One region of the Mesobacillus jeotgali genome, then DNA from elsewhere that is predicted to be linked to it. Evidence: a T-box and tRNA genes for the amino acid it is inferred to sense, from the RefSeq annotation. Region 1 holds a T-box; the other holds one or more tRNA genes.
The links. The T-box of region 1 lies ahead of leuS (leucine--tRNA ligase). A T-box ahead of a tRNA ligase gene usually reads a tRNA of that ligase, here a tRNA-Leu.
Positions count from the first base shown of each region.

Region 2: it has a tRNA-Leu gene. The T-box ahead of leuS (leucine--tRNA ligase) is inferred to sense a tRNA for this amino acid. The anticodon was not compared.

Region 1 covers NZ_CP109811.1:3,717,628-3,733,151, forward strand. The annotation lists gene cysK (cysteine synthase A) at 1-519, shown strand, start outside; gene speD (adenosylmethionine decarboxylase) at 576-1,424, opposite strand; gene dat (D-amino-acid transaminase) at 1,612-2,466, opposite strand; gene pepV (dipeptidase PepV) at 2,522-3,937, opposite strand; gene FOF60_RS19030 (DeoR family transcriptional regulator) at 4,413-4,634, shown strand; gene FOF60_RS19035 (pseudouridine synthase) at 4,700-5,416, opposite strand; gene FOF60_RS19040 (hypothetical protein) at 5,521-5,766, shown strand; gene FOF60_RS19045 (putative polysaccharide biosynthesis protein) at 5,810-7,438, opposite strand; gene FOF60_RS19050 (BaiN/RdsA family NAD(P)/FAD-dependent oxidoreductase) at 7,755-9,023, shown strand; gene FOF60_RS19055 (sporulation protein Cse60) at 9,287-9,472, opposite strand; gene FOF60_RS19060 (rhodanese-like domain-containing protein) at 9,530-9,841, opposite strand; gene leuS (leucine--tRNA ligase) at 10,019-12,433, opposite strand; T-box leader at 12,516-12,735, opposite strand; gene FOF60_RS19070 (nuclease-related domain-containing protein) at 13,127-14,071, shown strand; gene FOF60_RS19075 (3-hydroxybutyrate dehydrogenase) at 14,112-14,888, opposite strand; gene FOF60_RS19080 (GntP family permease) at 14,904-15,524, opposite strand, start outside.
Region 2 covers NZ_CP109811.1:2,948,450-2,963,973, forward strand. The annotation lists gene pfkB (1-phosphofructokinase) at 1-811, opposite strand, end outside; gene FOF60_RS15065 (DeoR/GlpR family DNA-binding transcription regulator) at 808-1,560, opposite strand; gene FOF60_RS15070 (LysE family transporter) at 1,736-2,368, opposite strand; tRNA gene FOF60_RS15075 (tRNA-Leu) at 2,556-2,639, shown strand; gene FOF60_RS15080 (cold-shock protein) at 2,725-2,931, opposite strand; gene FOF60_RS15085 (LysE family transporter) at 3,346-3,966, shown strand; gene FOF60_RS15090 (DUF6509 family protein) at 4,476-4,787, shown strand; gene FOF60_RS15095 (cytosolic protein) at 4,820-5,215, opposite strand; gene FOF60_RS15100 (metallophosphoesterase family protein) at 5,263-5,748, opposite strand; gene FOF60_RS15105 (hypothetical protein) at 5,809-6,339, opposite strand; gene FOF60_RS15110 (sulfite oxidase) at 6,483-7,535, shown strand; gene FOF60_RS15115 (NAD-dependent epimerase/dehydratase family protein) at 7,576-8,472, opposite strand; gene FOF60_RS15120 (non-homologous end joining protein Ku) at 8,592-9,464, opposite strand; gene FOF60_RS15125 (DNA ligase D) at 9,602-11,437, shown strand; gene dapF (diaminopimelate epimerase) at 11,463-12,443, opposite strand; gene FOF60_RS15135 (four-helix bundle copper-binding protein) at 12,980-13,309, opposite strand; gene FOF60_RS15140 (hypothetical protein) at 13,398-14,186, opposite strand; gene FOF60_RS15145 (S8 family peptidase) at 14,477-15,524, opposite strand, start outside.

The DNA.
Region 1 (15,524 bases):
TTCATGCCAATGCAGTTTGAAAATGGAGCAAATCCAGACGCCCACAGGCAAACAACAGCAAGAGAAATCATCGAGGCGATGGAAGAACTGAAAAAGCCTCTCAGCGCGTTCGTTGCTACCGCTGGAACTGGCGGAACGATCACCGGAACAGGCGAAGCCCTGAAAGATGAATTTACGGAACTGGCTGTACACGTTGTTGAACCTGCTGGGTCCCCAGTGCTATCCGGCGGCAAGCCCGGCAAGCACAAACTGGTCGGCACAAGCCCTGGCTTCATCCCTAAAATCCTCAATCAGGATGTTTATGAAAAAATCCATAAAATCGAGGATGAAGATGCCTATGAAACAGCTCGAAGACTGGCCAAAGAAGAAGGCATTCTTGTCGGCCCATCATCAGGAGCTGCTTGCTTCGCCGCCATCAATGTCGCCAAGGACCTGAAGCCCGATGAAGTCGTCATTTGTATAGCCTGTGATACTGGAGAAAGATATCTATCCAGTGATTTATTCAGGTTTGAAGATTAGCATTCAAAAAGCTCAATACAAAGAGGCGTGTGGTCATCCACACGCCTTTTAACTCGCTATTTATCCATCTCTTCCTCTTCATCTTCAAAAATCGTTCCCGAATGAAGTGTCACTCCTGACACGATTTCTTCCATTTCATCCTGAATCCTTTCAGTGATTTCCTCGCGTTCTTCAGGAGATAATTCCTCTTTTGTATAGCCGAAAAGGTAATTATCCAGATCAAACTCTCTCAGCTTGCACTTCGTATGGAAGATGTTTTCCTGATACACATTGATATCGACCATATCGAATTGATCTTTTACATTCTCGGGGATGTAGTTTTGGATCGAGCTGATATCGTGGTCGATGAACAATTTATTGCCATCTTTATCACGTGTAAAGCCTCTTACCTTATAATCGATTGTCATGACATCAGTTTCGAAGGAATGGATAAGGTAATTCAACGCCTTCAGCGGCGAGATTTCCCCGCATGTCGAAACATCGATATCAGCCCTGAATGTACTGATTCCCTCGTCCGGGTGGAATTCCGGATACGTATGGACGGTAATATGGCTCTTGTCCAGCTGCAGGACCACATTGTCAGGCAGCGGACCCGGCGACTCATCATACGCTTCATCAGGAACCTCGACGACCGGTCCTTCAGAAACAAGTATGGTCACACTTGCCCCCTGCGGCACATAGTCCTGCTTGGCCACATTCAGGACATGGGCACCAATGATATCTGAAACGTGAGTGAGGATTTTTGTCAGCCTTTCTGCATTATACTGTTCATCAATATAATCAAGATAAGCTTCACGCTCTTCCTTTGTCTTGGTATAACAGATGTCATACATATTAAAACTTAATGATTTCGTCAGATTATTGAATCCATGCAATTCAATATGCTGTTCCGAAGTGATTTTCATTTCTGTTCCCCCTGTTCGGTATTCTGCTGTAGTTTGTCTGAGTAAGAAAAAAAGCAGGTATCCAGATGATTTAAATATTTTTATGATACCCATTCCTGCCAGGAAAAAACAAATCAAGCGATAAAACCTTCAGGTACCCTTCTTTGAGCAAAAAATAACCTGCAGCGTTAAAACTGCAGGTTAATAATTATAATTGGCCGCACTGGCTTTCAATTTCTGCTTTAAAAAGTTTTTGGAGATTCGTTGTGACAGGGCCTGGCTCTCCGTTTCCTACAGGCTTACCATCGACTTCTACAATTGGCATGACTTCGACGGTCGTACCCGATGAAAAGACCTCGTCAGCAGCAGACAATTCATCAAGCGTATAGGCTCGTTCCTCAAAAGCAATGTTCTCATTTCTGCAAATCTCAAGAACCTTCTGTCTTGTGATTCCATTAAGGATCAAATTGTCAGCCTGATGCGTGATGATCACGCCGTCTTTTACAATTGAAATGTTGGAGTGGCTTCCTTCGGTAACAGTTTCCCCACGGTGAAGAATCGCCTCAAAACAGCCAGCCTCTGCTGCCTTTTGTTTCGAAAGCAAATTCCCAAGCAAATTCAAGCTTTTAATATCGCAGCGAAGCCAGCGAATGTCTTCATCAAGGATCGTTCTGACCCCTTTTTCCATGGAATCCACAGGGCGTGCCACCTTACGCGTGTACGCGACAAACGTTGGTGCCACATCTCCCCCTGGGAAAACATGGTTGCGCGGTGAAGTTCCTCTTGTAAACTGCATATACACGATCCCAGTGTCCAATTCATTTTTCGAAATCAGGTCTTCCATTTTTGACTCAAGCTCACTAGGGCCATATGGAAGCTTCATCCTGATTTTTTCTGCACTTTCAACGAGTCTGTTCAGATGCTCTTTACCAGTGAACATTTTGCCGTTATAAACCCGGATTACTTCATAAACACCATCGCCAAATTGATACCCTCTGTCCTCGATGTCTACCTTGGCGACGGCTCTGTCAAGAATCTCTCCGTCTACAATTACATATTCCATCCTCTTTCCCCTCCTGGTTGTTCGGGCATACCCTTATTCAATACAAATTGCTCATTTATTTTGCCAATTCATAAATTGCCTGTGCATAAATCGCTGTTGCTCTGAGAAGGTCCTCAATGATCATATACTCATCCTTCTGGTGAGCAATGTCAGGTCTTCCTGGGAAAAGCGGTCCAAATGCCACACCTGATTTCAGTGACCTAGCATATGTTCCGCCGCCGATTGAAATGAGTTCCGCTTTTTCACCAACCTGCTCTTCGTATACTTTTTTCAAGGTCTGGACAAGGAAATCACTTTCATCGACATGGTGCGGATTCGAATTTGAGAAATTCTCGATGGTCAGCCCTTCAGCCTCTAACACTTGATTTAAGATTTCCTTTGTCTTCTCTAGGTCGGTCGTTACAGGATAGCGCATGTTCAATCCAGCGCGGCCACCTTTAGCCTTTGAGTAAGACAGCTTGCCGACATTGATCGTCAGGTCCCCGGTAATGTCATCTGCATAAGCGACGCCCAGTTCTCGGCCGCGTGAATCTTTGCCCAAGTACTTGGCTACGAATTGAAAGAATTTTTCACTGCTTCCATCAAGGTTCATCTCAGAGAGGAAGCTAGCCATAAGCAAGCCAGCATTTTTGCCATTGTCAGGCTCCATGCCGTGTGCTGATACACCTTCAAGCTCAAGGATTAACTTGCCGCTTTCTACAACAGCTCTGCCATCCAATTCATTGTTCCTTTTGAATTCATCAAAGCGCTGGACAACATCTGTTTGCCCTTGCTGAACGACCAATTCTACCTTAGCAAAATCAGGTACCATATTATAGCGGCGACCGGATGAAAACTCGATTACCTCTGCATCAAAATCTTCTTTTTCAATTCCGGCTGCTTTTGAAACTAAGTCATAATCAGCAATCCCTTTTTCAGCGTAAATGATCGGAAAGTCGGCATCAGGCGCAAAGCCCATCGCTGGCATTTCCTCATGTTCAAAATAATGGTCAACACAGCGCCATTCGCTCTCCTCATCCGTACCAATGATCATCCTGACACGCTTATTAAGGGGCAAGCCTGATTCTTTAACGATTTTCATCGCATAATAGGCTGCCATCGTCGGCCCTTTGTCGTCGATCGCGCCGCGGGCATAGATTTTCCCGTCGCGGATTTCTGCACCATAAGGATCACTTGTCCAGCCGTCTCCTTCTGGTACTACATCAACATGGCAAAGCACTCCGACGATTTCCTCTCCCTGCCCGAATTCAAGGTGTCCAGCCAGATTGCCGACATTTTTGGCCGTAAAACCATCCTTTTCACCAAGCTGAAGCATGAAATCCAATGCTTCTCTGACACCCTCGCCTAGCGGTGCCTCAGCTGTAGCATTTTCCTCATCGAGCACACTCTTGATTTTAAGCAAGTCCTGAGCGTCCTTAATTAAATCAGATTCTCTTTTTTCTACTTCCTTCGTCCAGTTGATTGAAGTCATTCTTCCAAACCTCCATATCTTGTTCTATATGTATTTCCCTTAAGAATTACACTTAAGCCCGGCAATGTTCTTATTGTACCTTAAGTTTCAAGTTGAAAACTTGATTTTTATTTTACTCCTGTTAACCACAATTCGTAAACTGCAGCACATTAGATATTTTTTCTCAATTTTCTAATAACTGTCATAATTAACCTGTTTAAGACCATATCGTTAAGTATATAAACGATTTGAAGGGAGGCAGTTATCTAAATTAATTGTTAATTTTTCATAAAAAACAGTGAATAATCTGGAATTTTACATTATTAAAGTGTAAAATAGTCCAAAAGGTAAGACATCTTATGATTGCCTTTTAAAAATGGACGCAAAAGGAGCTGTCTGGAAAGAAGAAAACTACATACTTGGGGATTCGTCTTCAATCAATAGTCGGTTGCAGGAATATGACAAAGGGGTTTAAAAAAGGATAGGGAGTGGTTGTTTGAAACCTTCGACTAACCGGATGATAAACCGCATCAAATCCATCTACATGTATATATGTCAGAATGGTACTGTCACAACTCAAGATCTTGTAGAGGAATTCGGAATTACTCCTCGAACCATCCAGAGGGATTTGAATGTCCTGGCTTATAACGACTTAGTGAAAAGTCCGAGCCGAGGTAAATGGACAACGACCCAGAAAAAGGTGAAGATGTCGTCTTAAGAAGACTGTTAGAATTTCATAATAAAAAAAGAAATCGCCTGAGCTCGTCTCAGCGATTTCTTTTTTTATACCTCATAATTTTGCAGCATTTCCACTTCTTCATCGGTAAGTTCCCTGTATTCCCCAAGCTCCAGCGTTTCATCGAGCTTCAGCGGACCCATCGATAATCGTTTCAGATAAATGACCCTTTTTCCGACAGCTTCGAACATCCGCTTCACCTGATGGAATTTCCCTTCGGTAATCGTCAGCTCAATATCAGACGTTAAGCCTGATTTTAAGATAACAAGTTCACCCGGTTTTGTTTCATAGCCATCATCGAGTGTGACGCCTTTTTTAAACGCTTCGATATCTTCTTCCGTCACTTCTCCCTCAATTACCGCGAAATATGTCTTGGGGACATGTTTTTTTGGAGATAAGAGCCTGTGGGAAAGCTGTCCATCATTCGTGATCAGCAAGAGGCCCTCCGTATCCTTATCAAGCCTCCCTACCGGAAATGGCTCAAATACCTGGTCTTCAATCTCAAGAAGGTCGATGACCGTCTCATCACGGTTATCCTCAGTCGCGGAGATGACACCAGGCGGCTTGTTCATCATTAGATAAATAAATTCTCGGTAATGAATTTCTTCCCCGTTTAATGTGATCGAATCGTTTTCAGGATCCACATGGTGCTTTGCATCTTTAACAATTGCGTTATTTACTTTTACAGCACCGTCTTTTAAAAGTTTCTTTACATCTTTCCTGCTTCCGTATCCAAGATTGGAAAGCACTTTATCGATTCTCATTTTTGTACCTCCTTTATTCATATGGGCAGGTGCCCATTCCATTTCTTGCTAGCTTACATAGACTAATATCATACTTTACATCAGATTATGAGGAGATGACCTGAATGAACCATCGACAACAAGGACAAGGCTTGTACATCCCTATTCCCGGCCTGCCGGGAGGAGGCTTCCCGGGTGGTGGTTACCCTGGCGGCGGATATCCCGGCGGCGGTGGCCAATTTGACCAGAGACTAGACCGCCTTGAACGGCAGGTTCAAAGATTGAACAACCAGCTGGACCGGCTCGAGCGCAGGGTCGACAGGATTGAACGACGTTTGAATATACGCGATGACCAACAGTTTTTTTATTAGGGTGCATTAAAAATGGCCTTCATAACCGAAGGCCATTTTCCTATTAAACCGGCAGCCTTAACTTGCGCTTGATCTTGGTGACCCGGTCTCCGAATAGCCTGTCTACCAATTTGGTCCGGAATCCGAGGTAAAAATAAACCGCAGCCCCTACAAGTGCAGAGATTCCAATCAGCACAATCGACTGGAATTTTGCAGCCGGTGAAAGGAATTGGACAAGCATTTCATAGAATGCCATCGTCACTCCTGCCATTAAACCAGAGAAAATCAATATCAGGAAAATTCTTCTCGTCACGAAGCCCATTGGATATTTAGCGAATTTTTTAATTACAAACAAATTAATTAGGATTGCAGCGATATAGCCAAGAGCTGTTGACATTATCGCGCCCTGTGTTTCAAACACCTTAATTAATGGGATGTTGAATGTTAGCTTCACCAATAATCCCGTCAGCAAACTTAAAATCGTGAATCGCTGCTCGTTAATACCCTGCAGAATGGCTGCTGTTACAGTGAATAGTGCGAATAGGATAGCTACTGGTGCATAGGTTGTTAATACTTCAGTGCCCAGGTCGTTATGTGCATAGAAAACGGAATACATTGGTTCAGCTAGTATTGCGATCCCAATGGCAGCAGGTACTGTTAGATACATCAACACCTGGAAAGTCTGGTCAAGCTGCCGTCTCATACCCTTTCGGTCGTTTTCTGTAAAGGCCTTTGTAATGCTTGGTACCAGCGTCAATGAAAAGGCCGTAGCAAGAGAGACTGGTATGATAACAAGTTTATGCGATTGGAAATTCAAAACTGAAAATGCCGAACTTGCTTCATTTGAGCTAAATCCAATTGAAGTCATTGTTTTGGTAAAGGTCATCATATCAACAAACTGGAACAGAGGGTTGGCAATCCCGACAAATACAAAAGGTGCTGCATACAGCAAGATTTCCTTATAGATATCCTTTAAGGAGATATCCATCGCCCTCTTGTCTTCTTCCAGCAGCTTATCTAAATGAGGCTTCCTTTTTACCCAGTACCAGGCCAGTACCCCAAGACTGCCAAGCGCTCCAATGAATGCAGCGAACGTGGCTACACTTACAGCGGTAACCATATCCCCCTCAAGTACATTCAGGACAACAAACGCCCCGGCCAGCACGAATACGATCCTGACTATTTGTTCTACAACCTGGGAAACTGCTGATGGTCCCATTGACTGATGTCCCTGGAAGAAACCGCGAATCAAGCTCATGAACGGAACAACAATCAAGGCAAAGCTGACCGCACGAATAACTGTCGTCACATCTGCAGCGGTTATTTTCACATTTTCATCATTACTTGTATCCATGACAACTTCAGCAAGTCCGGGAGCAGTTACATACATAATCAAGAAAGATAAAATTCCGGTTGCCAGCATGACTGCCACACCAGACTTAAACAATTTCCTTCCGACCGCATACTCCTCAAGAGCATTGTATTTTGCTATGAACTTAGAAACAGCAAGCGGTACACCAGCTGTGGCAACACTAATGAAAATTGTATATGGAATGTAAGAGAAAGAGTATAATGCTGTCCCATACTCTCCCACAATCGCAAAAAAGGGAATAACATAAAATAACCCAAGCACTTTAGACAAAATCGTGCCAAGTGTCAATATGAACGTCCCTCTTAAAAGCTTTGATGACATAAAATCCCTACTTTTCAATCAATAAAATAAAAACAGATTACAAACTTGTATTTTACCATAAACACAAACAGACACTATGATATTTATCAATGGATGCAGATTTTTCCTGCATCCTTGCTGCAGATATTTCCTGCACCCCTGTCAGAAATTCCTGCATTCCCTAGTTTACTCCTTCTCCAGGCTGACTGCCAGTTTTCCGGCTGGGAATTCGTTTGAATAACCTCATTTATGACAATGTTTTTAGTGAAGAGTTGCATTATAATAATAAAAGTGCTGAAATGAGTTAAAAAAAGTGAAACGAAAAGTTGGTGAAGCAATGAAATACGATGTAATCGTCCTTGGCGGCGGTCCATCTGGCTTGATGGCTGCGATTGCTGCTGGTGAGAAAGGCGCAAAGGTGCTGCTGATCGACAAAGGAGACAAGCTTGGCCGAAAGCTGGCGATATCCGGAGGGGGCCGCTGCAATGTGACCAATCGGCTGCCAGTGGATGAAATCATTAAACATATACCCGGAAATGGGCGCTTTTTATACAGCGCGCTCTCCATTTTCAGTAATGAAGATATCATTTCATTTTTCGAAGGGCTTGGCATCCAGCTGAAAGAAGAGGATCACGGCCGGATGTTCCCGGTAAGTGACAAAGCTCAATCTGTTGTTGATGCCCTTTTATCAAAGCTAAAAGAATTAAAGGTAGAAATCAAGACGAACACTCCTGTTGCACATGTGCACTATAAGGATGGCAAGGCGGAGTCTGTTGAATTAAAGAATGGTGAAGTGTTCTATGCAGGCAGCGTCATCATTGCTGTCGGCGGAAAATCAGTGCCACATACCGGATCCACTGGTGATGGATATGCGTGGGCGGAGAAAGCGGGACATACGATTACGCAATTGTTCCCTACCGAAGTGCCGGTGACCTCAGCTGAACCATTTATAAAAGAAAAGGTTCTCCAGGGGCTTTCGCTGAGGGGAGTCGCACTCAGCGTACTTAATCCCAAGGGTAAAGCGCTGATCACTCACAAAATGGATATGATTTTCACCCACTTCGGCATCAGCGGTCCTGCGGTTCTCCGCTGCAGCCAGTTCGTCGTCAAGGCGATGCAAAAGTGGAATCTGAAAGAAGTCGTCATGTCCCTTGATGCCCTTCCCGATATGAAAGAGGAAGAATTGTTCCAGGAAATTAATAAACTGATCAAGGCCGAGCCGAAAAAAGCGGTGAAGAATTTGCTTAAAGGGCTGTTGCCCGAGCGTTACCTGATGTTCCTGCTGGAGCGCAATGAAATCGACCCGGCAATGCAGGGCGGACAGCTGGGCCATGAAAAAATCAGAAGTTTCGCCAAGTCTGTAAAGCAGTTCGAATTCAAGGTCAACGGCACCCTGCCGCTTGATAAGGCCTTTGTCACCGGTGGAGGCGTATCCGTCAAGGAAGTCGAGCCGCAAACTATGGCATCCAAGAAAGCAGAAGGCCTGTATTTTTGCGGAGAAATCCTCGATATCCACGGCTATACTGGAGGCTACAATATTACCTCCGCCCTTGTCACCGGCCGACTTGCGGGATCTAATGCCGGGGAATATGCGCTGCAACAATAAGTAAATGGCTAAGTGTCCGTCATTGTTTTTTTGACGGACACTTTTACTTATTACCCACCTGTTTTTGTCCGTCATGGGCTTGATGACGGACACTTTTGCCGGTTTCCCGCCTATTTCTGTCCGTCATGGGCTTGATGACGGACACTTTTGTATGTTTCCCGCCTATTTCTGTCCGTCATGGGCTTGATGACGGACACTTTTGCCGGTTTCCCACCAGTTTCTGTCCGATATCCTAAAATAAAACAAAGCCTGAGTGAAATCACTCAGGCTCTGTACACAACCATAGCTGAAAAACAGTAGATCTGTTCTTCGTCCTCTTCTTCTGGTATGACCGCGACATTGTATTTAATGTCCAAGAGTTTTTTCTCATCAAGTTTCTCCAGAAAGCGGTTCATATCCTGTTCTAAATCTTTTTCATGTTCATGATCAAATACTCTGACCTGGATCAAGGTTAGTCGCCCTTCCTTTTTAACATCCATTCTGGCCAGATTTTCAGAATTTTATAATTATGGACGTTTTGTTTCTCCGCCCCAGCTCATCATACCGCCAACCATGTTGCGGACTTTGTAGCCTTGCTCGTTCATGTAATGGCAAACGTTGCCGCTGCGTGCGCTTGAACGGCAGATGAAGATGTATTCCTTGTCCTTGTCGAATTCGTTCAGTCTTTCAGGAATCTCCCCCATTGGCACGTGCTTAGCTCCAGGAATCATACCTGATTCGACTTCATCATGTTCACGTACATCAACCATTTCTGGCTTTTCGCCAGCTTCCAGCTTCTTTTGAAGTTCTTCCGGAGAGATAGTCTCAATTTTATTCATTAGTCATTTCCTCCATTTTTAATAAAATTCATCCCTATAAAGGATTCAATACCCTATTATTGTATTTTCCCCTATTTATTATATAAAAACTCTTTTAATAATACAAAGAATAAACCTCTTGGGGTATATTACTATTTTAAACAAAGGACCGCCTAGGCGATCCTTTGCTAGTACATATTAGTTAGCAACGATATTGACAAGCTTTCCTGGTACAGCAATCACTTTACGGACTGTTTTGCCGTCGATTTGTTCTTTGACAGCAACATCACCCATTGCGATCTGCTCAAGTGTTTCTCTGTTCGCGTCTGCCGGTACCATCATTTTCGCTTTGATTTTACCGTTTACCTGGACAACGATTTCGACTTCATCGTCGACTAGCTTGGCTTCATCATAGGCTGGCCATGCTGCATATGTGATTGACTCACTGTGGCCAAGCTTAGCCCAAAGCTCTTCTGCGATATGCGGTGTAATCGGCGCCAGCATTTTTACAAAGCCTTCAACGTATGCTGTTGGAAGCTCTTCGGCTTTATATGCTTCATTGATGAAGACCATCATCTGAGAAATCGCTGTATTGAAACGAAGCCCTTCATAATCTTCCGTCACCTTTTTAACAGTCTGATGGTAGACCTTCTCAAGGTTCGTGTTTTCAACATCCTTTATTTTCTCATTCAAGCTGCCGTTTTCATTGACAAACAGGCGCCAGATTCGGTCAAGGAAGCGTCGTGATCCGTCCAGACCATTTGTAGACCATGCGATGGATGCTTCAAGCGGCCCCATGAACATTTCATAAAGACGAAGCGTATCTGCACCGTGGCTTTCTACAATTTCATCCGGGTTGACGACATTACCTTTAGATTTGCTCATCTTTTCGTTATTTTCACCAAGAATCATTCCCTGGTTGAAAAGCTTCTGGAACGGTTCCTTCGTGTGGACAACTCCCACATCGTAAAGGACCTTGTGCCAGAAACGAGCGTACAGCAAGTGAAGTACCGCATGCTCCGCTCCACCGATATAAATATCAACCGGAAGCCATTGCTTTAATTTTTCCTTATCAGCAAGTGCCTTGTCGTTCTTTGGATCGATATAGCGCAGATAGTACCAGCAGCTGCCACCCCATTGCGGCATCGTATTCGTTTCCCTGCGGCCTTTTTTGCCTGTTTCAGGATCCACAACATTCACCCAGTCATCGATATTGGCAAGTGGAGACTCCCCTGTGCCAGAAGGCTTGATATCCGTCGTTTTAGGAAGAACTAAAGGCAACTGGTCTTCAGGTACAGCGGACATTGTTCCATCTTCCCAGTGGATGATTGGAATTGGCTCTCCCCAGTAGCGCTGGCGGCTGAACAGCCAATCGCGAAGGCGGTAGGTGACCTTTTTCGTACCAATGCCTTTTTCCTCAAGCCACGCAATCATCTTGCTGATGCCCTCTTCTTTGTTCGTGCCGTTAAGGAATTCAGAATTGATGTGCTCGCCATCACCAGTGTAGGCTTCTTTTTCGATGTTTCCGCCGGCAACGACTTCCTTGATTTCCAAATCGAATTTTTTGGCAAACTCGTAGTCGCGCTCATCATGTCCTGGTACTGCCATGATTGCACCTGTACCATATGAAGCCAGCACATAGTCAGCGATCCAGATTGGCATTTTTTCGCCGTTCGCCGGGTTGATTGCGTAAGCGCCAGTGAAGACACCCGTTTTGTCCTTCGCAAGGTCCGTACGCTCAAGGTCGCTCTTGCTCTTAATTTCATCGATATATTTTTCGACTGCAGCCTTCTGCTCGGCTGTCGTGATTTTATCAACAAGCTGATGTTCTGGTGCAAGGACCGCATAAGTTGCGCCGAAAAGTGTATCTGGACGAGTTGTGAATACAGTGAATGTTCCTTCATGTCCTTCGATGTTGAACGTGATTTCGGCACCTTCTGAACGGCCGATCCAATTGCGCTGCATATCCTTCAGGCTTTCCGGCCAATCAAGCAAATCCAGATCCTCAAGCAGGCGGTCTGCATAGGCAGTGATTTTCAACATCCACTGTCTCATCGGACGGCGCTCTACCGGGTGGCCTCCGCGTTCACTTTTTCCATCGATTACTTCTTCGTTCGCTAAAACAGTTCCAAGTGCCGGGCACCAGTTAACTGCTACTTCATCAATGTAGGCAAGGCCTTTTTCATAAAGCTTAAGGAAAATCCATTGCGTCCATTTGTAGTATTCAGGATCTGTTGTGTTGACTTCGCGGTCCCAATCGTATGAAAAACCTAATGCCTTGATCTGGCGGCGGAACGTGTTGATGTTCTGCTCCGTGAATTCAGCCGGGTCATTTCCTGTATCCAATGCATACTGCTCTGCAGGAAGGCCGAACGCGTCCCAGCCCATTGGATGAAGGACGTTGAAGCCCTGCATCCTTTTCATGCGTGAAAGGATGTCAGTCGCTGTGTAACCTTCCGGGTGTCCAACGTGAAGGCCGGCACCAGATGGATACGGGAACATATCAAGCGCGTAGAACTTCTCTTTCCCTTTATCTTCAGTTGTTTTGAACGTTTTGTTCTGTTCCCAATGCGATTGCCATTTTTTCTCGATTTCCTGATGGTTAAAACTCATCGTCAATGTCCTCCTGTTTTAAGTTCGATTTATTTTGCGGATGGGATTTTCTTTTTAAAAAACAAAAAACTCCCGTCCCTGTAAAAGGGACGAGAGGCTATGTATGATCTCCCGCGGTACCACCCAAATTAGTGTGCAACACTCGCTTCATTCATCCTTAACGCGGAAAACGGCAAACGCTACTTGTGTGTTCACGTCTGCGACTCAAAGGCGAGTTCATGATGGACCCGTCTGGCTTGCACCAACCGCCAGCTCTCTTGCACAGGTTTTACACCACTACTACTCCTTGTCAAAGTCTTTCGTTATGATATAGAGATATTGTAATAAAATTCCCTTCCATATGCAAGCGGGTACGAAATAAATGATTATGGAGACTAGTTTATGACTGTATCATTTGTTTGGTGTGGGATTTTGAAAGGAGATTCGGACACAAAATTGGTAAAAAATGCTGAGAATTTCCAGTTTGCGAATAAAGCAATACTTTTTGCGAATAAATCTCCTTTTTTGCGAACAAATGCATTTATTTGCGAATAAACATACCTTATTTGCGATTAAGAAATATTTTCTAAGAGTCTTAATACTATTTTTTATGAAGAGAGAGTTTTCTCACTGAATTCATATATTAAAAGAGGTAAAATTTGATTAAGATGAAAAGGAGTGATGTACTTGATATTAAAAAAGAGGACAATCCCAGTGAAAATTCTAATTTATGAAGCAGTAGTGAAAAGGCTACCCTTTAATCATCCCCGTAAAAAGGATTTCCAGACAAAATTGATGAAATTAAAGGCTGGATACAAAGGGGAAGTTGATTTGGACTATTATCTTTCTCAACTTCCAGAAAAGGAATATATTCTCCTCCAAGGCTTGAGAATTCCTCATTTAAAGACCCACTTTCAAATCGATACCCTTCTTCTATATCCTTCATTTTTTATTAATTTCGAATCCAAAAACTACGCAGGCGAAATTGACATTGATATAGCATTTGATCAATTAATCAGAACGATTGATGGAAAACAAGATATATATGGGAATCCCATTTTACAGGCGAAGACCCAAACCACAAATTTAATCACCTGGCTTAATAACAATTCCTTCTCCTTCCCGCCTATAGAGTATTTCGTCACCATCAGCAGCTCCCAAACAATGATTAAAAACTCAAACAAGTCTCCAGAAGTATTCTATAGACTTTGCCGCACCGCGCGCGCGCTTTATAAAATTGAGGAAGTGAAATTAAAATATAAATCCGAAACTCTCACAATAAAGGACCTAAAGAAGATTGCTCACAAATTAATAAAATCCGATCAGCCACTAATCATTAATCCAAAAGAATTGAATCTCCCGCTTACTGATTTGACAAAAGGAATCCAATGTCCTGAATGTCAGGTATTTGGGATGAAAAGAATTCATGGAAATTGGCTATGTTCCTCTTGCGGCCACCTTTCAAAAACTGCCCATATCTCCGCTATTAAAGACTTTTTTCTATTACATGGTTTTTCCATTAATAATAGACAGCTTCGTGACTTTTTAGGCATTGACTCTGTTGATCTTGCTACTCATATATTAAAGTCGCTTAATCTTATCTCTACCGGATCAAAGAAAAACAAAACATATTCCCCGCCGCCAGATTTTTTCAAATGAACAAAAAAACCAGCCTCCCATAGGGAAAGCCGGTTTGAACTTACTGAATTGTATATCCTCCGTCAATGACTGCAGCCTGGCCAGTGATTCCTTTCGCAGCATCACTGGCGAGGAACATAACATAACTGGCGATTTCATCGACAGCCAGCAGCCGTTTTTGCGGCACAAGCGGAAAAATGACTTCTTCAAGTACTTTTTCAAGTGGTACATTCCGTGTTTCTGCAAGGCTGCAAAGCTGGTTGCGCACAAGCGGTGTGTCAACATACCCGGGGCAGACTGCGTTTACTGTGATGCCGTGCTCAGCCGTTTCGAGTGCGGCCACCTTTGTCAATCCAATCACACCGTGCTTGGCGCTATTGTATGCTGCTTTTCCGGCAAATCCAACAAGCCCATTGATGGATGCCATGTTGATCACCCTGCCAGAACCCTGCTTTTTCATGACTGGCAGCACATGCTTCAAAGTTATGAATGGAGCAGTTAGCATCACTTTTATCAGCAGCTCAAATTTTTCCGTTGGGAAGTCTTCGATCGTGGAGACATATTGCAAGCCTGCATTATTGATGAGAACATCGACAGTACCAAAGTGCTCAAGGCATTTTGCAACTGACTCCTTGATGTCTTTTTCGCTGGTAACATCGCATTTAAAGCCAGCGGCATCATGCCCTATTTCACGCAGACTTGCAGCCGCCTTCTCCACAGCTTCTTCCTGTAAATCTGACAAAAATACCTTTCCGCCCTGCTCAGCAAAACTCTTGGCGATCTCATACCCGATTCCCTGGGCGGCACCGGTAATCATCACAACTTTATCTTTTACCATTGGAATCTCCTTTCATTAAATACCTAATCCTAGAGAAAATAGAACAATCGCAATTGCCACACCAATCAACGGCACAATGACAGTCACAGCCGCAACTGGATTGTATGCATCCTGATGGGACTCGCCACAGATCGCCCGGACAGTCGTGACCACGTACCCGTTATGCGGCAGTGAATCCAGTGCTCCGGAGGAAATGGCAGCTACCCTGTGCAGTGCTTCCGGATTGACGCCCATATCCATGTAGTGAGGTGCAAGCAATGGAAGCGCAATAGCCTGACCGCCGGATGCAGAACCAGTCATCCCGGCAATGACACTCACGGCAATTGCCGCCCCAATCAATGGGCTTCCAGGTATGTTTGTCATCGCATCAACCGCCGTCTGGAAAGCCGGCACTGCTTTTGCGACACCCCCGAATCCTACGACAGCAGCAGTGTTTCCAATCGCAATTAAGGCACCCATCGTTCCTTCTGAAAGTGCTTCCCAGAAATTTTTGAAGTACTTGCGATTTAATAGATAGGCAGATACAACCCCGCCAAGAAGAGCAATGATCAGTGCTGATTGTTTCAATGAATCATGGAAAACGAATGAAATCACCAGTACCACAACTAAAGGAATAAGGCCCATCAAAGGATGAGG
Region 2 (15,524 bases), 770 kb from region 1:
AGCGGAATGCTTCCTTACGGTCACCCGTTTTTAGATACTGAGCCAGGAAACCAGCCACCATTGAGTCGCCAGCACCCACTGAGCTTTTGACCTCACCTTGAGGAACATCAGCTTTATAGGCTTTGTTTTCATTGATATAGACGGCACCTTTCTCAGCCAATGAAACGATGACATTTTTAGCACCAGCTTCAACAAGTTTTTTCCCATAAAAAATCGCTTCATCTGCTTCGGTAATTTCCTTATTGAAGAACTGCCCTAATTCATGATGATTCGGCTTGATCAGAAACGGCCCGTGGACCAGGATGTTTTTCAGCAAATCACCTTCTGCATCCACAATCACTTCTGCTCCTGTATCCTTGCAGATTTGCACGATCTCTTCATAAATGGAATCAGGCATACTGGAGGGAATGCTTCCAGCGAGGACCAGGTAATCGCCCTTACCAAGCTGCTTAATTTGTTCTTTCAATGAACTTATTGCTTTTCCCGAAATCTCAGGGCCGCGGGCATTTATTTCCGTCTCTGATCCGGCCTTAAGCTTAATATTGATCCGAGTGTCACCCTCTACATTGACAAAGCTTGTTTGCACATCTTCACTGTTTAGAAACTCCTCGACATACCTGCCGGTGAAGCCTCCAATAAAACCTGTAGCCTTGCTATCAACTCCAAGGGAGCGGAGTACCCTCGAAACATTGATGCCTTTACCGCCAGGAAGTTTTGTTTCATTCGAACTTCTATTCAAACTGCCTAAATGAATTTCATCTGCTTCAACAATGTAATCGACAGATGGATTAAGAGTCAGAGTGTATATCATGATGTCACGACCTTTATTGAAGTTTTACTCGTATATTGTCCTTTATGATCCTCATCAATTGTATTTGTGATGATCGCAGCCTCATGCAAATCGGCAATTTTTGCGAAGGTAATCTCAGAAAACTTTGTGTCATCAGCAAGGACGAATGTCTCTCGTGACAATGTCATCGCTTTTTGCTTAATTAGCGCTTCTTCCTGGTCTGGGGTTGTATACCCAGAGTGAGGATGTATTCCATTAACGCCGAGGAAGCATTTATCGAAGCGGTACTGTTCAAGGCTAGCCAGAGCTCCTCTTCCGATGATCGCATTCGTTTTTGGCTTGGCATATCCGCCGATCACATACGTTTCTATATTTCTTTCAAGCAGCTGCGGTAAGTGCATGAGACCGTTAGTAACCACGACAATATCTTTAACCGGAAGGAAACTGACCATTTCCAAAATAGTCGAACCGGCATCAAGGTAAATGCTGTCACCTTCTTCCACAAGACTTGCAGCATATTGAGCGATTTGTCTCTTTTCCTGAAGGTATTTGGTGGATTTTTCAATCATGCTTGGCTCCTGGAGTTTGCCCCTTAACCTGGCTGCTCCGCCATGCACTCTTTTCAGGAACTTCCCTTCCTCAAGAATGGTCAGGTCCCTGCGGATTGTCGACTCCGAAGCCTCAGTCAGATCAACTAATTCCTGTATCTTCACTATTGGTTTTTCTTTGATTATTTGTAAGATGAGCTGGTGGCGCTCAGGTGTTAACATGAGCCATTCCTCCTATTTGCTTCGTATTATCATCATAATGTAATCGATTTCAGAAATCAATCATTTTCTTTCAAAAACAATCACTTTTGAGCAAATATGAAATTAATTTGAACGTTTTTGATTGTTATCAGAAAATAAAAAAAACCTCCCGAATGGAGGTTTTCTACTAGTATGACTAAAATAATAAAGCCTTGATACCCTGGTAGCCGAAATAAACACCAAAACCAAGCAATGAGAGTCCTGACATTATTGAGATGGCCCTCAAGCTGCCATAATTCAAGAACCTTCTGAAACCTGTTGTAATAGCTGCCACAAAAATATCCCATAATGCCAGTCCGAGAAAAATCATACTGCTATAAATCAGCAAGTCTGTCCGTCCATAGTTGCTGGCTGTTTTTGCAAGCACAGAACCATAGATGCCCAGCCAAAAAAGAATGGATAATGGGCTGCTGATCGACATGATAAATCCAGTAAGGAAACATTTGAGCATCGATTCTTTACCCCTGCTGAAAGCGAGATCAATGGTATTGGCCTTTATAATACATTCTATTCCCGAGTAAATCAGGACGAACCCGCCAAACAACCAAAGAAATATTTGAATAATAGGCATGTCCAAAAAATTCACAAGACCCAAATAGATTAACAGCATAAAAATGGCGTCGGCAATCATTGAGCCTGTCCCTACAATCCAGGCATGCCAGAAACCATTTTTGATCCCCTTATCCAGCCTGGCTGAATTTACCGGACCGATTGGTGCAGCCAGCGTTAACCCAAGGAATATGTAACTGATTAGTAAACTGACATTCAAGGCTTCGTCCCCCAACATACAAAAACTTTGTACATTGTATGTTGGAAAATTCAATCCTACTACTACCTGTCCAATATTTTCAAAATGCAATATGCTCCTATGTTTAAACTGCTTGATCCTTACTGCACAGCACGAAAATTTTTAGATTGTAATCTATAGTTTTTGTGCTATAATTCTATGTAAATACGCGGGTGTGGCGGAATCGGCAGACGCGCTAGATTCAGGTTCTAGTGGTGGCAACACCGTGGAGGTTCAAGTCCTCTCATCCGCATACAGAAAAGGTGCCTATACATTGGGCACTTTTTTTGTGCAAAAAAACAGCCTGGATATCCATCCAGACTGTCTTGACCACCATATTATCCAATTAAATTCTGACTGTGGTTGTTGACCACTTCAAGAACCTTAGTCTCCTGCTCCATATCACTTTGACAAATTGGGCATGCGGGGACATTGCTGCTTTTAAAGTTGTCGCGAACCCAGCAATTGCAATCATCAGAAGTACATACCCATATTTTCGTTTCAGCTGTTACGATCTCTTCAGGCGGTTTTCTTCCAAATGCCATTTCCTCACGCTCCTATAGTTTGATTATGGTCCTTTTCCATTTTGCATGTTTTCAATGTTTCAGTTACTTCTGGATCATTCGAAAATCAGCAAAACACCCAAAAAGACCTTATCATCGTTCGATTGATAAAAAAATTCATTTGTTATAAAAAGCCGGCAAATGAAACTTTTTATAATAAATGAATGATCCGAAAGTTGATATCTATTCCATTTTACCACACTTTCTTATTTTTACCAAAAGTGACACACCAGCAGTTGCCTGCGCAACAGTTACTAGTATATTCTTTTCATTTTAAATTTATTAAGACTGCCATAAAAAAAATTTGTGTTTCTGCAAAAACAGGTTGTACGCCTCCATAAATTTGAATAGAAATAGTACAAGCAAATTACGATTGACTATTGGAGGTATTTTAAAGTGAATGTCTTCTTGGGTTATATTTTCCTTGGATTATCTCTGGCCGCCCCTATTGGCCCTGTTAATGCAGCACAGATGGACAAAGGGATCAAGAGCGGTTTTTTTCAGGCATGGCTTCTTGGCCTGGGCGCACTTACAGCTGATATCATTTATATGCTGACTGTCTATCTTGGTGTAGTTAAATACCTCGAGACTCCATTCATGCAATCCTTTCTCTGGCTGTTCGGATTCTTTGTCTTGATGTATACAGGTATCGAGACAATTATCGGCTCTGGCAAAATTGTCATGAATAATCGAAGTGAAGAATCGGGTTTTAAATCATTCTTATCCGGATTTATCATGTCTATTTCCAACCCGCTGACCATTTTATTTTGGCTGGGTATTTACGGATCAGTCCTTGCCAAGACTGCTTCCTCGTACGGTACTGGCGAACTAGTAATTTACAGCTTTGGGATTATACTCGGCCTTATTCTCTGGGATGTCGTTATGGCCGCAATCTCCAGCAGCTTCCGAAAGCTGCTTACCACAAGGTTGCTTACGGTCATTTCACTATTATCCGGGATTTCGCTTATTGGCTTTGCCCTATTTTTCGGATATCAAGCATTGAAGCTATTCCTTTGAAAAATAGTGCTTCTATTAATTCTGAAAAGCTGTCACAATAACGGATTCTTGACAGCTTTGACTTCGTTTCTTGAAAAGCTGTCACAATAACCGCTGTTTCTTGACAGCTTTGACCGTGTTTCCTGAAAAGCTGTCACAATAACACTAGATTCTTGACAGCTTTGACCGTGTTTCTTAAAAAGCTGTCACAATAACGGCGGATTCTTGACAGCTTTGGCCGTGTTTCAGAAAAGCTGTCACAATAATAACGGATTCTTGACAGCTTTGACCGTGTTTCTTGAAAAGCTGTCACAATAAAGATATCTCTCCGGTCTCTGCCCCAGTACATGCAACGGGGCTAATAAACCCATGTTTTGTTCCAGATTGTGATTCCCACGTAATACTATGTTTTCATTAAGTTTGAAAGCTGCTTTTTATTCGGCAAATCTTCCCCTTGCTTCGAATTCCTTGATTGTTTTTGATGTTTTCGATATATAATAGAGGTGACAAAATTAAAAGGATGAGCATTCATGAATATTACAGGACATACTGTCGAGCTTCTTGAAGATCCATTTGGGCTTCTGTCAGGAAGCAGATATGAATATTTCCTAAATATCGAGGTAGACGAAGAGGACGAGCTCTATACTGAAAAAGGCTTGCTGTTAAAGGTGCTATTTTTGGTGGACGGGGAAGATAGACGGATTATGCAAAGCTATTTCATTGAACAGGAAACAGAAAAGGTTCTGGATTTTGAACTTGAGGAAGATGAAGAGGTACAAGTGAAAAAGTATTGTGAGGAAAACTTGCCTGCTGAGGATGAAAACGAAGAGGAAACAAATTAAAAAAGAGCAGAATCTGCTCTTTTTTAATTTACTTATACTTCTACTGCTTTTCCTTCCTCAACGATGTGATAAAGGAGATGGGCAAGATGCTGAACAGGTCCAAGCTCCCCCTCTTCTTCGTTAAGTTCTTCAGTAAATTCCAGATCATTCAGGTATAATGCTGAAAACTCATAGAAATCCTTCAGTTCGAAGCCGTAGCAATTCGATGGCTCTTCCTTCTGCTCCTCATATTGAAGCATTAAATAATACTCCTTGCCATTTATATCTTCCGCATCAAAAAAGACAAAGAAACCAATATTCGTATCCAGGTCAAACAAGTGTCGTGTTCCGCCCTCAGTAGCCTGCTCATAATCTTCACTGCTTAATTTCTGGACTTTCATCGTTTCGACCTGGTCTTCTGCGTGAAATTTCACTTCAAAGGTTTTCATTGTTGAATACACTCCTGTCTATTTTTCACAAATTGATTAGATTCTTTTTAAAAGAAAATATGCTCTGCGTTAATTCTTTCTCCGACAGTCAGGATACCATAAGAGAATTGCTGCTGTCTCCTTTTGTCAGTCGGTGAACCTGGATTAAAGACCGTTACACCATCGATTTCCTTCAGGACGGGAATATGGGAATGGCCATAGATTATACAATCCACCTCGTCTGCTGTAAATGTTTCAACTGCCCTTTTTTCAGTTGTTTTACCAGTGCCGTGGCCATGGACTATACCAATACGAAAATTGCCTGCCTGGAGGATCTCTTTTGTTTTTAGCAGACTCTTAAGTTCCTGGCCATCCACATTACCGGTCACGCCGATAACCGGGCCAAACTGATTAAGCTCATTATATAGCTCCACGGTCTGCCAATCGCCAGCATGAATAATATAATCGCAATCTTGCAGGTCAATGAGAAGCTTCTCAGGCAGCTGCTTTGCTTTTTTAGGCATATGAGTGTCAGAAATGACCACTATTTTCATGGCTGGACACACACTCCCTTCGCCTGCTAGTCCCTTTTATGTTACCCTGGTGAGAATGGATTAACCTTTCTCAGGATCTTTATATTTAGTGACATTAAAATAATCCTTCGTATCATTATAACTGTTGAACTCGATATCGAGGTCATGAAAATATCGGTGAAGCTGAAGTAAGATTTTCTTATCTCTAGTTCCTTCTTCAACAGTTCTTGAATAATTGGATATCGTATCAAAATCAGCCTGGAGCGCAGTATTGTCTGTTTCGACAGTTGCCAAAACTGAGATGATTTCAGAAGCGATCTCTCTTTGCTCCTCCCAATCAACCGTATCTATCCTGTCCCAACCGAGGGTATCATTATATTTAGTGTGAAATTCACGAATAAAGCCGCCAACTGTTGAGTAGTCTTCATGCTTTGAATCTTCATGAAATAACGCGACAGTCTGGCCTCCGTTTTTAAGGCTGGTTCCATCCCTGGCATCTTGATGACTCCTATTCTCCCACATTGTATAGCCAGCATATAACCCAAAAGCCAGCAAGAACAGACTTGCAGGTAGAACCATAGGTTTCCATTTGTTCTTACTCTTCTTCTCCATCTGCCTGCCCCCTGTTAAAAACTCTTCATTTTTACTCCGCAACTGAACCTATGATTAATATTATTTGACACCCATCCCGAAAAACCTTTTTATGTTCTTCCATTTACGTCCCAGCAATAAATTAACAATGAGGAGGAATGATTATGTACTTGAACTTTGGAAAGGTGCGCCCTTACTTAACAACAAGAAGCCTTAACCCTGAGAATCAGGAAACTCCGATTCACTTTATTTCTTTTCTTCAGCCGGTTGCTGAGCCTCTATTTTACCGCCGTAATCATTTTCCTTATCCGATTTTAACACCAGAGTCATTCACGCTGACAATTTCCGGCTCAGTTGATCACACTTTACAATTCCATTACTCTGAATTTTTGAAGCTGCCATCTAAATCAAACAGGGTGCTCATTGAATGTTCAGGAAATAAAAGGGCCAGCTTCAAAGAAAAAGTCTTTGGTGAGCAGTGGGAAGATGGCGCAATGGGTGAGGGAATTTGGAAGGGAGTTCCTTTGAAAACCTTGCTTGAGTACGCCGGAATTAAAAAAGGTGTATCTGATGTCGTTTTTAGAGGAAGAGACGCAGGCATCAAGAACATTAAGTATATCCACTTTGAAAGAAGTTTGCCAATTGCGAAGGCCCTTAATCCTGAAGTAATGATTGCATATGAGTACAACGGGAAACCGATCCCCCATAAACACGGTTTTCCCTTCCGGCTGATTGTTCCAGGGTGGTACGGGATGGCTTCCGTTAAATGGCTTAATGAAATCATTCTGATTAAAGACAAATTTACAGGGCCTTTTCAGAGTGATGATTATGTTTATTATTATAAAAATGGTACTTCTGAGCCAGTCACCACAAACAGAGTAAATTCAACAATTCAGCAGCCGCTTGATAAACAGTTAGTTAAAAAAGGAACTTACGAAATTAGAGGGATTGCCTGGACAGGGTCAGGGGTTATCTCAAAAGTGGAAATAAGCTTTGATAATGGAGCTAATTGGGAGCCAGCCAGGCTGGATACCCACCCTGTAGAAAATCGAACTGTTTCTTGGAGTTACGTGAAGGAATTTAAACACGGAAATGTATATCATATATCAGTCAGGGCATCTGATAGCGAAGGTAACACGCAGCCTTCAGAAGCTGTCTGGAACGAGAAAGGCTATGGTTACAATGCAGTTATGCAAATTAATGTAAAGGCAGAATGAAGAAACCCAGGTGCAGTGTACCTTTGCACCTGGGTTTATATTAATTCAACTCATTCTGCTGAATATAAAAAATGATCAATTGATCCAATAATTGATTCAATTCGGTAAACTTAAAGCCAAACCCAGAAGCAAGTGAAGTGTCAATCGACCACGAGCCAGGCAATGCATACGGGGAGACCGTGCCGTTTTCGGCGCTATCCTCCACGATCGCTTCTTTATTGGCCCTCAAAGCAATTTTATCAACCAATTCTTTCAAACTAATATCTCCTGCAGACCCAGGATTGATTGGCCCCTCAAAACTTGACCTCCCGATATCCAACAAAAAATCGGCTGCTTCATCTGCGTGGATGAAGCTATAGCGCAAATCAGGTTTCGGTATACCTAATGGTTGTCCTGAAAGTATTTTATCTACATGGAACTTCAGGCGTTCAGTGTAATCGTCTTCTGAAACGACAATCGGAAAACGGACGGAAACGACCTCAAAATATCCAATCTGATGAAATACCGCTTCTGAGGCTCTTTTCGCCTCTCTATAGCCTTCATACCCTGGGTATTCTTTGCGGCTTTTGTATTCTATCGGATATGTATATGCATTAAAATTACTCTCTGCATGAAGCGTGCCAAACTCATATACCGCTTGGGTGGAGGTGAAAATATAGCGGTCCGCTTTCCCCTTTAATGCCTCTGCTGTATCCCTTGCCTCCATTGGCGAAAAACAAGATTGGTCATACACCAGATCCCACTTTTTGCCCTCGAATGCTGCTGTCATCGTCTCTTTATTTTCCCGATCAATCACCATCCGATTTACTTTTTCACCAAAAGGATCACTTTTCGTTCCCCTGGTGGCAATAGTTACCTCATCACCATGATCAATCAGCTTTTGCACCAGCTTTTTTCCAAAATACTGGGTTCCTCCAAGCACAAGAATTTTTCTCATCGAAAATCCCCCTTTTCTATAACTTTATTCTTCCTAAGCTCCAGAATCTCCTTTAAAAATAATCCAAACAAAAACCGGCCACATTATGATGGCCGGCTGTGTAATCTGTGCTTGTTTCTTTAAGCTTGTTTCTTTTCCTTAGCCTTTGGTTTAGCAGCTGTTTTCTTCTTCTTTGCTGACGCTGGAGCTGGCGCTGGCGCTGGCTCTTTCTTTTTCTCAGGCTTGGTACGGTCGATAGAAGCCTGAAGTGCGGCCATAAGATCTGTGACATTGGAGACCGGCTCTTTTTCGGTAGGAGTGACCAGTTCTTTGCCAGTCCTTTTTGCTTCGATTAACTCCAGTAAAGCGGTACGATAATCATCTTTATATTTTTCTGGTTCAAACTCGGTTGTCAGCTGATCAATGAGCATGATGGCAGTGTCCAGTTCCTTTTCCGTCACTTTATCTTCTTCTGGTACATTCGGCACGTCTACTGCGTTTCTGACTTCATCCGGGAAATGAATGGTCTCCATGACGAGCGTATTGTTATAAACGCGCACCACTGCAAGCTGCTCCTTTGCCCGAATAATTATTTTGGCAATTCCCACCTTCTGCGATTCTTCAAGAGCTTTCCTGAGTAAAGAATAGGCCTTACCGCCGCCTTCGTTCGGAGACATGAAATAGCTGCGTTGAAAATAAATCGGATCAATTTCCGTAATTTTTACAAAGTCGATTATTTCCACGGCTTTATCTTCATTTTCTTTCCTTAACGATTCAAGATCCTCATCTTCAAGGACGACAAACTTACCTTTTGTGTATTCATAAGCCTTAACGATGTCTTCATTTTTCACTTCCACATCGCACACTGGGCAAGTTTTCTCATATTTTATTGGCGAGTGGCACTCTTTATGAAGAGTTCTCAGCTTGATGTCCCGATCCTCAGTCGCTGCATGAAGCTTGACCGGGATATTGACGAGCCCGAAGCTGATACTCCCTTTCCAGATTGTATGCATAACGTTCTCCACCTTATCGTTTTAATACTAATTTGCTTAATAATTGGTTTATCATGCGTTAAAACATTTCCCAGTGTACTAGGATGCAGCCAAACAGGAACAATATAAATAGTCACTGGTGTGAAAGGATGGGGAAAATGCTTAAACCAATGCTCCCTACACTGGCATTTGAAGCGCCACAGGGGGAAGAATGGCGTTATGAGATTAAATTTGATGGCTTCCGTGCGTTATTGACATGGGATTCTGAAATTGAACTGACAAGCCGCAATGGTAAACCGCTGCTCCCTTTGTTCCCAGAATTAGAAAACTTCCTTACTGCCAACAAGGAAAAGTTCCAGCCATTTTTGCCTCTGACATTGGACGCTGAGCTGGTTTATTTGGAGAATCCCTACAAAGCCAATTTCGGGGCGATTCAAATCAGAGGAAGAATGAGGTCAAAGGATAAAATTAAATCTGAAGCTGACAGGAATCCATGCAGGCTTATGGTTTTCGACCTTTTGAAGGTAAAAGGAAAAAATATAGCCTCTGAAAGCTACAAAGGCAGGAGGACAAAGCTTCATTCCCTGTTTTCCGAGCTGGATCTGCCACTCTCTCCCAACCACCAAAACCCCGACTTAGTCCAGCTTATCCCGAGTGAAAGGGATTTGAAGAGCTTATGGGAAAAAGTCGTCATTTACGATGGGGAAGGTATCATTGCCAAACAACAGAATAGCAAATGGGAGGAAGGAAAACGGACGGAAGCGTGGATTAAATCGAAAAACTGGAAGTATGTTTCCTGCTTTGTCACGGCTTATGAAAAGTCCAACGGATACTTTTATATCTCAGTTTACAAGGATTCAAAAATACATCAAATTGGGCTGGTAATCTTCGGGTTTAAGCCCGAAGAAAAAAATGCCCTTCATCAAATCATCAAGCAAAATAAAAGTAGTGAAGATGCTCAATTTATTTATGTGGAACCAGGAATCTGTCTTGATGTAAAGTATCTGGAAATATATGAGGATCAGCTTCGCGAGCCTCATTTTCATCAATTCCGTTTCGATTTAAGTCCTGATACCTGTACTTATGAAAAGTTTGTTTTCCAACAAAAGAACCTGCCTCCGGATATTGAAATCACGCACCCCGATAAACCGATTTGGGAAGAACCGCCAATCCAAAAGGTGGATTACATCCATTATTTAAGGGAGATTTCTCCTTATATGCTTCCATTCCTGGAGGACCGGCTGTTAACTGTTATCCGCTATCCTCACGGCATGTTTGGCGAAGCCTTTTACCAAAAAAACGTTCCAGATTACGCACCGGATTTTGTCCAGACCGCAAAATCGGAAGGGATCGAATATATTGTCTGCAATAATATGAAAACGTTGCTTTGGCTCGGGAATCAAATTGCCATTGAGTTTCATATCCCCTTCCAGAAAATCAACAGCAAGGGACCGGATGAAATAGTCTTTGACCTGGACCCGCCATCGAGGGAAGATTTCCATTTAGCGATTAAGGCTGCTGTTTATATCAAAGAGGTGCTGGATGAATTAAAATTGATCAGCTTTATCAAGACTTCTGGGAATAAAGGACTCCAGGTGTACATCCCGCTCCCGGATAACCATTATAGCTACGATGATACAAGATTGTTTACCTCCTTTATCGCGAACTACCTTGTATCAAAGGAACCGGAATCATTTACAATTGAAAGACTGAAGAAAAACAGGGGCAGCCGATTATATGTGGATTACATCCAGCATGCTGAAGGCAAAACGATTGTCAGTCCCTATTCCGCTCGCGGAAAATCACATGCAGGTGTGGCCACTCCGTTATTTTGGGAAGAAGTGAATGAGAATCTAAGAATTGAGGATTTCCATTTAGGAACGATCATCCAGCGCGTGCAAAAGTCAGGCTGTCCGTTCAGGACTTATTTTGCAGCTAAAGCAGAACAGAATTTCAATCCAGTTCTGGAGGTTCTGAAGTCAAAAAAATCCTGAGGAACTTCCTCAGGATTTTCTATGTTTAATACTGGCTTAAATAATTTTTAGCATGCTCCTGCAATTTACCGTACAGGATATCTTCGTTAAAATCTTCCTGTTCGAGGATTTCCTCAAGTAATCCCTCTTTTGAAAAATCAACCTCAATTTGAGCAGAGTATACAAATGTAGCATTGCCGATCAAGTCGATGGTATAAGAATCTTCTTCTTTATGAACAGCGCATTGTACCATACCGCCATTATTGTAGACATTGATTGGCTGGCCAAGTTCATTCTCCCCCAACAGGCATGTGACAAGTGTGGAGGCTGACATCGCTGTTCCACAAGCATTCGTATAGCCAACGCCTCGTTCATAGGTCCTGACAAAGATACTCCCCTTTTCAAGGAGCCTGATGAAACTGACATTGACGCCGTCAGGAAAAAGATCATTTGGATTGTTGACCTTTTCGCTTAATTCTGTCTGGAGATTGGATTCCAATTGCTCTTTGCTGACTACAGCCGTCAGGTGAGGATTTGGCACCGCTAGAGCTGTAAACGTCAATTCCTCAGATAACTGCGGAATCTTCTCCTGAATCAGTTTTTCCTGATCGAGCACTAAAGGCAAATCGTTCAGTTCAAAAGTTACCGGTGATATTTCCACCTGGTATGTTGGGATATCACTGAAAATCTCCTCATGCTTCTTCACCTTGAGGTTGGCTTTCATCGTTTCAATCACAGCTTCATCCACACCAAGCTTCTCGCAGACATATCGTCCTGCACAGCGAAGACCATTGCCGCACATTGATGCTTCTGTACCGTCAGAATTAAAGATACGATACTGAGCGTCTGCAACCTTGCTGGGACGGATGAACAGAATACCGTCCGCACCCAGTGACGATTCCCTGTCACAAAGCGCCAGCGCAAGGTCACGCCTTTTAAAATCATCAAACTTATAATTACGTTCGGTTTCATCTATCAATAAAAAATCATTATTTGATCCATGACATTTAATCAAATCAATCAACATACTTACGCCCCCAAAAACCTTCGTTATATTACAAGATGCCATAAAATGTGGAATTGTTCAATATTGAAGCAATAAGGTTATATTTTTTATTTACCAGTTCTTCTTCTTTTACCATTTTTGTCTTCCTGAGCGATTTTCCGGCAATGCAAGGCTCCTGCTTTTACCGTTTTTCCTTTTCTGAACGATTTTCGGGCAATGAAGGGCTTCTTCTTTTACCGTTTTTCTCTTCTTGGGTGATTTTCGGGCAATGAAGTGCTTCTTCTTTTACCGTTTTTCCCTTCTTGGGTGATTTTCGGTCAATGAAGTGCTTCTGCTTTTACCGTTTTCCCCTTTCAGAACGATTTTCGGGCAATGAAGTACTCCTGCTTTTACCGTTCTTGCCTTCTTGGGCGGTTTTCGAGCAATGAAGTGCTCCTGCTTTTACCGTTTTTCCCTTTCAAAACACTATTCGGGCAATGCAAGTCAAGTACCTCAGTTGTTGTCTACACCTTATCAAACATAAAAAGAACCAGCTGGGGATGCTGGTTCTCCTGGTATTAAGATGCCATCTTTCTACATTCTTCTGCACATTTAAAGCAGGCTTCAGCACATTTTTGACAATGATCATGGTCATGCTTTTTGCATTCATTGCCGCATGCTTCACAAATTTCCGCACACAGCCCGCAAATCTGGTTTACAAAGTGGCTGTTTGTCTGCATTGCCGTTACTGCCATGCCGCAGATTTCAGCACATTCCCTGTCCATTCTGATACACTCTGCCATCATTTTTACATTTTCTTCTTTTAAACAGGAATCAAAACAAACATTACAGGCTTCAATACATTCTATACATGCCTGGATACAATCCTGATATTGTTGATTTACCATGTTCCAGCCTCCTTCTAGTTTCTATCTATTTGTTAACCTTTTTGCTTCCAAGATAAACGAAACTTTCGGAAATGGAACAATTTTCAAACTAATGGTCGTAATACATATAGAGACTGGCAAGAGCAGCAAACACAGCCAGCCGCTCTGCCTGTCCCATCTCATAGTCAAATGTTAATACTGGGATATTGGCTTCTTTAAAAAACCTGCTCCACTCCAATGGCATCCAGCCTTTTTGCAGCCTGGCTGTTGTATTGCCGTCTTCTTGAATAAATTTAAAATCACTGGTCAAACCAGGGGATTTTTCTATTTTCAACTTTCCTCTACCAAACACAGCTGAACCAATAGCCATTTTGGCGTTCTTCTTTGGAAAAAACATACCCATTACATCATCTTGTGCATTAAGCAATTTATAACTATACCGCTCCTGTTTCAGCTTTCCTTGAAGATTTCCTTTGCAGTCATAGATTCCAATTTCTTTCATTATTCTCTTATCTGCAAAATAAGGGATAAACCAACGGTACCTTCTAATAGTAGTTTCTCTTAATTCTCCGGCCATCATTCCGTCGGGAGTAAAAAAGAGCAGCCTTACTGCAGGGGCAGGGGCAAAGGCAATGAGAAGGTGGTTTTGCTCAAATAATTGTTTATCATCGTACCGGTGGAATGCTTCCTCGCTCTCCTCTGATTTGTTTTTATATAAAATAAAGCGGTTGTAGTGGAGGAAAACTAAAATCAAGAACGGTACTGCTACCAGGAACAGAGGTAAATTCCAGGAAAACAGCAGACTTGCCGCCAACATCATCGTTAGAAGACCCGCTGATATAATAGAACCGTTTAAGCTGATATAGGCTGTCTGCTGATAATATTGCCGTATACTCATATCTATTATCTCCTCGAAGAAAATCTATTTCGTCACTCTAAGTCTATTAATTAAAGAGCCCAATCATTCTACCTTTTTTCAACAAGAGCTGTTTTCGCATTGATTGTTGCTTTGTTTATATGTCCTTTCATCACCATTCCAATAGGTATCGGGGCTCTTTTCGAGGTTAGATTGCAGGAGAAACTCGTAAAAGCCCAGTTGCCGTTTTTTACTTTTGGATGAGTATGCAATAACATTCAAGACAAGTAAAAAAACCGGACAGGAATACTCCCATCCGGTTTTGCATCAGATTATTTCAATTTCAGTGCATTTACTGCATTGATCAGACCATGGCCAGTTTGCTCGTCATATCCCGGTTTGAATAGGTCTTCAGCAGAATTTTGGATGATTGCCTTGACTTGAGCTGGAGTAAGCTTATCCTTACCGTGCTTCGCGATTACTACACCTGCAAGAGCAGCAGTTTTCGGTGCTGCCATTGAAGTACCGCCTTTACCGCCGTAACCATGTCCAATGACATTTTTATTAGCATCTAACACAGGTACTGTGCTCCACGCAAGATAGCTATTATCTCTGCCAGTTCCAGTGGAAGGATCATAGTTTGGACCAAGGTCGCCGCCCGGTGCCATTACGTCAATTTTACCTACGCCATAGTTAGAGTAGAATGCAAGATTCTTCAAAGCGCCGCCAGCAGAAACCCTGATCATTGTCTGGCTGCTCGGGCTTCTGTGTGTTGCACCTGTGTCATCACCTGACAATTTTCCAGGACTGCTAAGGTCCACAGCGTTGTTTCCGGCAGAACCAACAACTGTTACACCTTTCTGGATGGCGTACTGGATCGCGCGATTGAATAATTGAACATCCGCAACAATGTCTTTTGTTGCATATGCAGGATCCTGGAACCAGTCGTACCCACCGAGAGACATGTTTACTACGTCAACATTATCATCTGCAGCTGTCATTAGGGCCTCGGCTATATGAGAAGTTGCTGCTCCTCCAGTTGGACCGAATACTCTGTATGATGCTACCTTAAGATCTGGTCCCACACCAAGAGCTTCACCTTTAGCGGCAATTGATCCGGCAACGTGTGTACCATGGCTATTTTGATCGATTGGATCACTATAGCCAGGAACGAATGACTTTCCGCCTGCGTAATTATCCTTCAAATCAGGGTGATTATAGTCAATTCCAGTATCAATGACACCGACAACAATATCTTCACCATCTACAGACAACCCAGTTCCTCCTGGAAGCTTCCAGGACTCACCATCATTAGTTACCTGCTTAATATCCCACATGTATTGATTATAAAAATCAGCACCCTCAGTCAAGTCTTCCACT